DNA from 2 places in the Sphaerisporangium flaviroseum genome. Region 1 is predicted to be linked to the other one. Evidence: predicted binding sites of a transcription regulator. Region 1 holds the regulator's gene; the other holds the start of a gene.
What was found. Region 1 encodes LexA, which represses DNA repair genes until DNA is damaged. Its sites were predicted from a motif close to TCGAACANNTGTTCGA; they were not measured.
Positions count from the first base shown of each region.

Region 2: a site for LexA is predicted at 1,181-1,196, ahead of ABD810_RS39685 (Rv2578c family radical SAM protein). Genes of this name have one in related genera too.

Region 1 is NZ_BAAAZR010000006.1:113,302-116,704, forward strand. It holds gene leuS (leucine--tRNA ligase) at 1-1,571, shown strand, start outside; gene lexA (transcriptional repressor LexA) at 1,652-2,365, opposite strand; gene nrdR (transcriptional regulator NrdR) at 3,024-3,403, shown strand, end outside.
Region 2 is NZ_BAAAZR010000063.1:97,530-100,932, reverse strand. It holds gene ABD810_RS39685 (Rv2578c family radical SAM protein) at 138-1,172, opposite strand; gene ABD810_RS39680 (DUF3040 domain-containing protein) at 1,308-1,589, shown strand; gene ABD810_RS39675 (TetR family transcriptional regulator C-terminal domain-containing protein) at 1,644-2,003, shown strand; partial or broken gene ABD810_RS41270 (putative protein N(5)-glutamine methyltransferase) at 2,478-2,753, shown strand; gene ABD810_RS39670 (putative protein N(5)-glutamine methyltransferase) at 2,745-3,403, shown strand, end outside.

The sequences.
Region 1 (3,403 bases):
AGCGGCTGGCCACCGACAAGGAGAAGACCGGCGTCTTCCTGGGGCGGTACGCCGTCAACCCGGTCAACGGCGAGCGCATGCCCGTCTGGGCCGCCGACTACGTGCTGTCCGACTACGGCCACGGCGCGATCATGGCGGTGCCCGCGCACGACCAGCGAGACCTGGACTTCGCGCTGAAGTTCGACCTGCCCGTGCGGGTGGTCGTGCACACCGGGCTGGCCGACCCGGGCGAGAGCGGGGCCGCGACCGCCGGCGAGGGCCGGCTGGTCAACTCCGGGCCGCTGGACGGCCTGTCGAAGGCCGAGGCGATCACCCGCATCACCGAGATCCTGCGCGAGCGCGGCACCGGCAAGGCCTCCGTCAACTACCGGCTGCGCGACTGGCTGCTGTCCCGCCAGCGCTTCTGGGGCACCCCGATCCCGATCATCCACTGCCCCGACTGCGGTGAGGTCCCCGTCCCCGACGACCAGCTGCCGGTGACGCTGCCCGACCTGCGCGGAGAGGCGCTGGCTCCCAAGGGCGTCTCGCCCCTGGCCAGCGCCACCGAGTGGGTCAACGTCTCCTGTCCGAAGTGCGGCGGCCGCGCCCAGCGCGACACCGACACCATGGACACCTTCGTCGACTCCTCGTGGTACTTCCTGCGGTACTGCTCGCCGCGCTTCGAGAACGGCGCGTTCGACGTCGAGCAGGTCAGGCGCTGGGGCCCGATCGACCAGTACGTCGGCGGCGTCGAGCACGCCGTGCTGCACCTGCTGTACGCGCGGTTCTTCACCAAGGTCCTGCACGACATGGGCATGGTCGACTTCACCGAGCCGTTCCTGCGCCTGCTGAACCAGGGCCAGGTGATCAACCAGGGCAAGTCCATGTCCAAGTCGCTGGGCAACGGCGTCGACCTGGGTGAGCAGATCGACGCGTTCGGTGTCGACGCCGTCCGCCTGACCATGGTCTTCGCGGGCCCGCCCGAAGACGACATCGACTGGGCCGACGTCTCGCCTGCCGCCTCGCAGAAGTTCCTGGCCCGGGCGTTCCGCGTGATGACCGAGGCCGGCGCGGCCTCGGCGTCCGGCGTCGACTTCGCCACCGGCGACGTGGAGCTGCGCAAGGTCACCCACCGCACCATCGAAGAGGTCACCCGGCTGCTGGACTCCTACCGGTTCAACGTGGCCGTCGCCCGCATGATGGAGCTGACCTCCGCGGCCCGCAAGGCCATCGACTCCGGCCCGGGGGCGGCCGACCCGGCCGTGCGCGAGGCCGCCGAGACCCTGGCGGTCATGCTGTCGCTGGTCGCGCCGTACGTCGCGGAGGAGGGCTGGGAGCGGCTGGGGCACGGCCCCACGATCTCGCGGGTGGGCTGGCCGGTCGCCGAGCCCGCCCTGCTGGTCCAGGACTCGGTCACCTGCGTCGTGCAGGTGGCGGGCAAGGTCAGGGACCGCCTGGAGGTCGCTCCGTCGATCTCCGCGGCGGACCTGGAGGAGCTGGCGCTGGCCTCGGAGAAGGTGCGCTCGCACCTGACCGGGGCTCCCCGCAAGGTGATCGTCCGAGCCCCCAAGCTGGTCAACATCGTTCCCTGACCCCCCAAAGCACGACCGCCCGAGCGCTCACCCAGGGTGGGCGCTCAGGCGGGGGCGGGGCAGGTGCGGGGTCGGGCGGGTCAGAGCTTGCGAAGGACCGCCACGACCTTGCCCAGGACGGTGGCCTCGTCGCCGGGGATCGGGTCGTAGTTGGCGTTGTGGGGGACCAGCCAGACGTGGCCGTCCTTGCGCTTGAAGGTCTTCACCGTGGCCTCGCCGTCGATCATGGCCGCGACGATGTCGCCGTTGTCGGCCACCGGCTGCTGGCGCACCACGACCCAGTCGCCGTCGGCGATGGCCGCCTCGATCATCGAGTCACCGGCGACCTGGAGCAGGAAGAGCGTGCCTTCACCCACGAGTTGCTTGGGAAGGGCGAAGACGTCCTCCACGCGCTCCTCGGCCAGGATGGGCCCACCGGCGGCGATGCGCCCCACGAGAGGGACGAACGTGGCCGTCGGCCGGCTGACCAGGGGCTCGTCCTCACCGGGGGCGACGGGGTCGACCCAGAGGGCGGGCTCGCCCGGCAGGCGGACCTCCAGCGCGCGCGGGCGGTGGGGGTCGCGGCGTAGATAGCCCTTACGCTGCAGCGCGGTCAACTGGTGAGACACACTGGAGGTGCTGGTCAGCTGGACCGCCTCGCCGATCTCGCGCATCGAGGGCGGATAACCGCGCTGCTGCACAGAATCGCGGATCACCTCGAGGATCTTGCGTTGTCGTGGGGTGAGACCAAGGGAATCACGCCGGCGCACCGCCAGATCGCTGACAACCGTGCCGATCTCTTCCTGCTCGCTCATAAGCTCCTCCTCGCCGGGCGCCTGTCAGGCGCTCCGTCACGCCAAGCCCGCCCGGCCGGCTCCCGGTCCGTATTGCTGATGTCGCACACAGCGACAATATCGCCGTTCAAGATCGTCATCAAACAATTGTTCGAGAGTTTCCGATATCCTCGGCCGTCCGGTGAAGGACATCGTACGGGAGTTCGATCGATATCGTGTTCGACTTTGCGATCTTATGCCTGTGAGGGGCCGAAAGTCGATCACGCGAGCGATCTGGATCGCGGGGCGCCGGCCTGGGGTCGCGTGGCCGGGCTCGCGGCGGCACGGCGGCCGCGAGCGGCGCGACACGCCGACCCGTGGCCCGTTCCCCCTGATGGGCGGCCGGTTTTCGCGCAAGGGTGTCTCCGACTTGCGTTCATGGGGCGGCACTCCTACGGTTAGACCACAACATCTAGTAGTTACACCGATGTGGTTCACCATAAGTTGTGTTTCCGTCACCGCGCTGAGGGCAGCCCCAGTGCGTGCGCGAGCCTATTCCCGTTTTAGGCGGGAACAGGCGGTGAGCGCGTGGAATGCGGAAACATGTGCGGCTTTTCCCTGAGGTCAAGGCCTCGGGGGCCTCGTCATTCGAGGTGGTGCCCGCGTGACTCATGGGAGCCAGGAGAAATGGAGGCGACACATGCATTGTCCATTCTGTCGTCATCCAGACACGCGGGTCATCGACAGCCGTTCGACCGAGGACGGCGCGGCGATCCGCCGCCGGCGCACCTGTCCCGAATGCGGGCGCCGGTTCACCACCCAAGAGACGGTCCTGCTGATGGTGAGCAAGCGCAGCGGGGTGACCGAGGCGTTCTCGCGGGACAAGGTGATCGCCGGAGTGCGGCGGGCGTGCCAGGGCCGGCCCGTCAGCGAGGATTCGCTGGCGCAGCTCGGCCAGCGCGTCGAGGAGAGCATCCGGGCGACCGGGTCGGCCGAGATCCCGGCTCACCAGGTGGGGCTGGCGATCCTGGGGCCGCTCCGCGAGCTGGACGAGGTGGCCTACCTTCGGTTCGCCTCCGT
Region 2 (3,403 bases), on a different contig from region 1:
GTGGTCTTCTTCCGTGTTCCTGCCATGATTCCCCCTGTCTCATGGGTTGACATTGACTGACAATGCGCCATTTTCGCCGCATCACCCGCGTTAAATACCCAACAGCGGAGTCAATCACCCATATGTGTCTTTAAGGGTTAGAGCAGTGTCAGCTGCTCGGGCCCGGCGTCGGCCACCGGTGCGGCGGGCGGACGGATGCGGCGGGCGCGGGCCGAGGAGGACCTGCCCACCCCGCTCTGGACGGCAAGCTCGTTGACCTGCCGCGCGATGCGGGCCTGGTAGGCCTTGGGCGCGTAGGCGCCGCGGCCGTACATCTCGAGGTAGCGGGGGACCAGGCGAGGATGCTCCCGGCCCAGCCAGCCGAGGAACCACTCGCGTGCCCCCGGGCGCAGGTGGAGCACGATCGGCACGATGTGCGTGGCACCGGCCTCGGCGATCCGCCGGACCGTGCGCTCCAGGGCCTTCGGCGAATCGGTGAGGTAGGGCAGGATCGGCGCCATCAGCACGCCGCACCCGAGGCCGTGCTCGGTGAGGGTGGCGCAGACCTCCAGCCGCCTGCCGGGCCGCGGCGTGCCCGACTCCACCGAACGCCACAGCTCCTCGTCGAGGAAGCCGATCGACAGCGAGGTGCCGACCTCGGTGCGCTCGGCCGCCTCGGTCAGCAGGTCGAGGTCGCGCAGGATGAGGGACCCCTTGGTGAGGATCGAGAAAGGATTCCCGGCGTCCCGAAGCGCGGTCAGAATGCCCCGCATCAACCGGTAACGCCCCTCGGCGCGCTGGTAACAGTCGACGTTGGTGCCCATGGCGATGTGATGGCCGCCCCAGCGCGGCGCGGCCAGCTCCTTGCGGACCAGCTCGGGGGCGTTCACCTTGACCACGACCTTGGAGTCGAAGTCGTGCCCGGCATCCAGGTCGAGGTATTCGTGGGTTTTGCGGGCGAAGCAATAGGTGCACGAATGCGTGCATCCCCGATAGGGGTTGATGGTCCATTCGAACGGGACGCGGGTGGCCGCCGGCACGCGGTTGATGATCGAACGGGCATGGATCTCGTAGAAGGTCATGCCCCGGAACTCCGGGGTGTCGAAAGTCCTGGTGACCGCGCCACGGGCGAACAGTGGGGCGGCGGGAGCGCCCTGGCCTGTGTCGGTCAGGCGCAGGTTGTCCCAGCGCATGCCTTGATTAGAACAGGCTTTCGATGGAGATCGCAACCCAGCAAAAGTGGCGGCAAAACCGAGGGCTGTAACGGCTAAAGATCTTGTGGCCGGGAAGAACGTCGGCACACCGCTTGCGTTGCCGGGAGGTGCGGCGTGGCCTGGTCGCAGGACGAGGAGCGAATGCTTGCCCAGATCGAGAGTTACCTCACCGACGAGGATCCGCGACTCGCCGCCCGGCTGGAGTCGTTCAACGAGCGCGTACAGCGCAAGGAGACCGGTCAGCAAAAGCGCGTCGCCCGGGCGGGCCGCGGCAGGCGCCGCCCCAGCAGGTCGACGATCATCATCCTGGTGAGCTGGCTGCTGATCGCCACCTTGATCGCCACACTGCTGATCATGGTCTTCCATCACGACGCGGCGGCGGCCCTGCCCATGTAGGGCACACACACCACCCCGCCCGTATCGCCACCCCGCCGCGCTGGAGCGCCGGGTATGCGCGCGATCGCGCGGGCGGTGTTGCTGGAACCGCTCCCGCTGGACGAGGAGCGGCGCAACCGGCACCTGGTGTACGTCGCCTACTTCGTCCGCTTCCTGACCGACCCCGCCCTGGCCAAGGTCGTGCGCGACGCGCCGCATGCGCTGGAGAGCCTGGTCGCCGGCCTGATCGCCCAGGGGCAGGAACTCGGCCAGGTGCCCCGCGACCTCGACCCCGCCGCCGAGGCCGCGTTTCTGGTGGCGGCCGCCGACGGGATCCAGACCACCGTCCTGCTCGAACAGCGAACTCCGGAGGAAGCCGTAGCCCTGATCGACCACCAGCTTGCCCGCATCTTCATCGCGGCTACCGGTGGCTGACTCGTGTGTCTGGTCGCGTGCCCTGGTCGGTCACGACTTTGTCGGTTTTCGTTGCGGTCATCGGTGGCTGACTCGTGTGCTCGGTTGCGAGCCCTGGTCGGTCACCACGGTGCCCGGCAGTTCACCATGGGTGTCACGGAAGTCGGCCGCTGGAGTGCTGGGTGTGGCGGATCGCGCGTCTGTGGGTCGGCACCGCGTGTTGGGTATTGGGCGCCGACGCGGTGAGGGGTGGTGCGGCGGTGTCGGCGCCGCCGTACGGTGGCCGGCCGGTCCGGTGAAGGCGGAGGGACGGCCGCTTCGGGTGCGTGCGCGTCCGGGTGTGGTTCAGGTAGTGTTGCGCTGCCCAACAGAGATCTACCGAGGGGGTGGGACCGATTACCGCTGAATCAAGCGGGTGCTCCCATCTGGTGGTCGTGCGGTCCAACCGGCACAGGTGACCCAGGGGGCGCCCAGCGGCTCCCGAAAGGCTCTCCCATGCCGGTCTCCCCTTCATCGCTTTCCTCCTCCGCCATCGTCACCATGCTCCGCGCCGCCGGCTGTGTCTTCGCCGAGGACGAGGCACGGTTGCTCATCTCCACGGCATCGACCCCTTCCGATCTCGCCGCCATGGTGGAACGGCGTGTCGCGGGCCTGCCGCTTGAACAGGTCCTCGGATGGGCGGAGTTCTGCGGCCTGCGCATAGCCGTGGAACCCGGCGTCTTCGTGCCCCGCCGCCGCACCGAGTTCCTGCTCCAGCAGGCCGTGACCCTGGCCCGCCGGTCCGCGCTCTCCACCGGTCGGGCGCTGACCCCCCAGGTGGCGGGTTCCGCCCATGAGGCGCTGGTTCCCCAGTCCGTGGGTCTCGCTGCTGAGGCGTTGGTTCCCAAGTCCGTGGGTTCCGCTGGTGAGGCGCTGGTTCCAGAGCCCGTGCGTTTCGCTGGTGAGGCGCTGGTTCCCCAGTCCGTGCGCGGTGAGGCGTTGGTTTCCCAGGGTGCCGGGTCTGGTGGGCGGGCTCTCGCCGTGTCACCGGACGTGGTCGTGGTGGATCTGTGCTGTGGCTCGGGCGCGCTGGGCGCCGCTCTGGTCGCCGCCCTGGTCGCGGCCGAGTTGCACGCCGTCGACATCGACCCCGCCGCGGTGCGGTGCGCGCGCCGCAACCTGGCCGGATCGGGCGCCCATGTGTACGAGGGGGACCTCTACGAGCCGCTGCCCGCCGCGCTGCGGGGCCGCGTCGGCATCCTGGTCGCCAGCCCGCCGTACGTCCCGACCGAGGCCATCAGGCTGTTGCCCGCGGAGGCCCGGGAACACGAGCCTCGGGTGGCGCTCGACGGTGGCGCGGACGGGCTCGACGTCGTACGGCGGGTGACCGCCGCGGCGTCCGAGTGGCTGGCGCCGGGGGGATACCTGCTGGTCGAGACCAG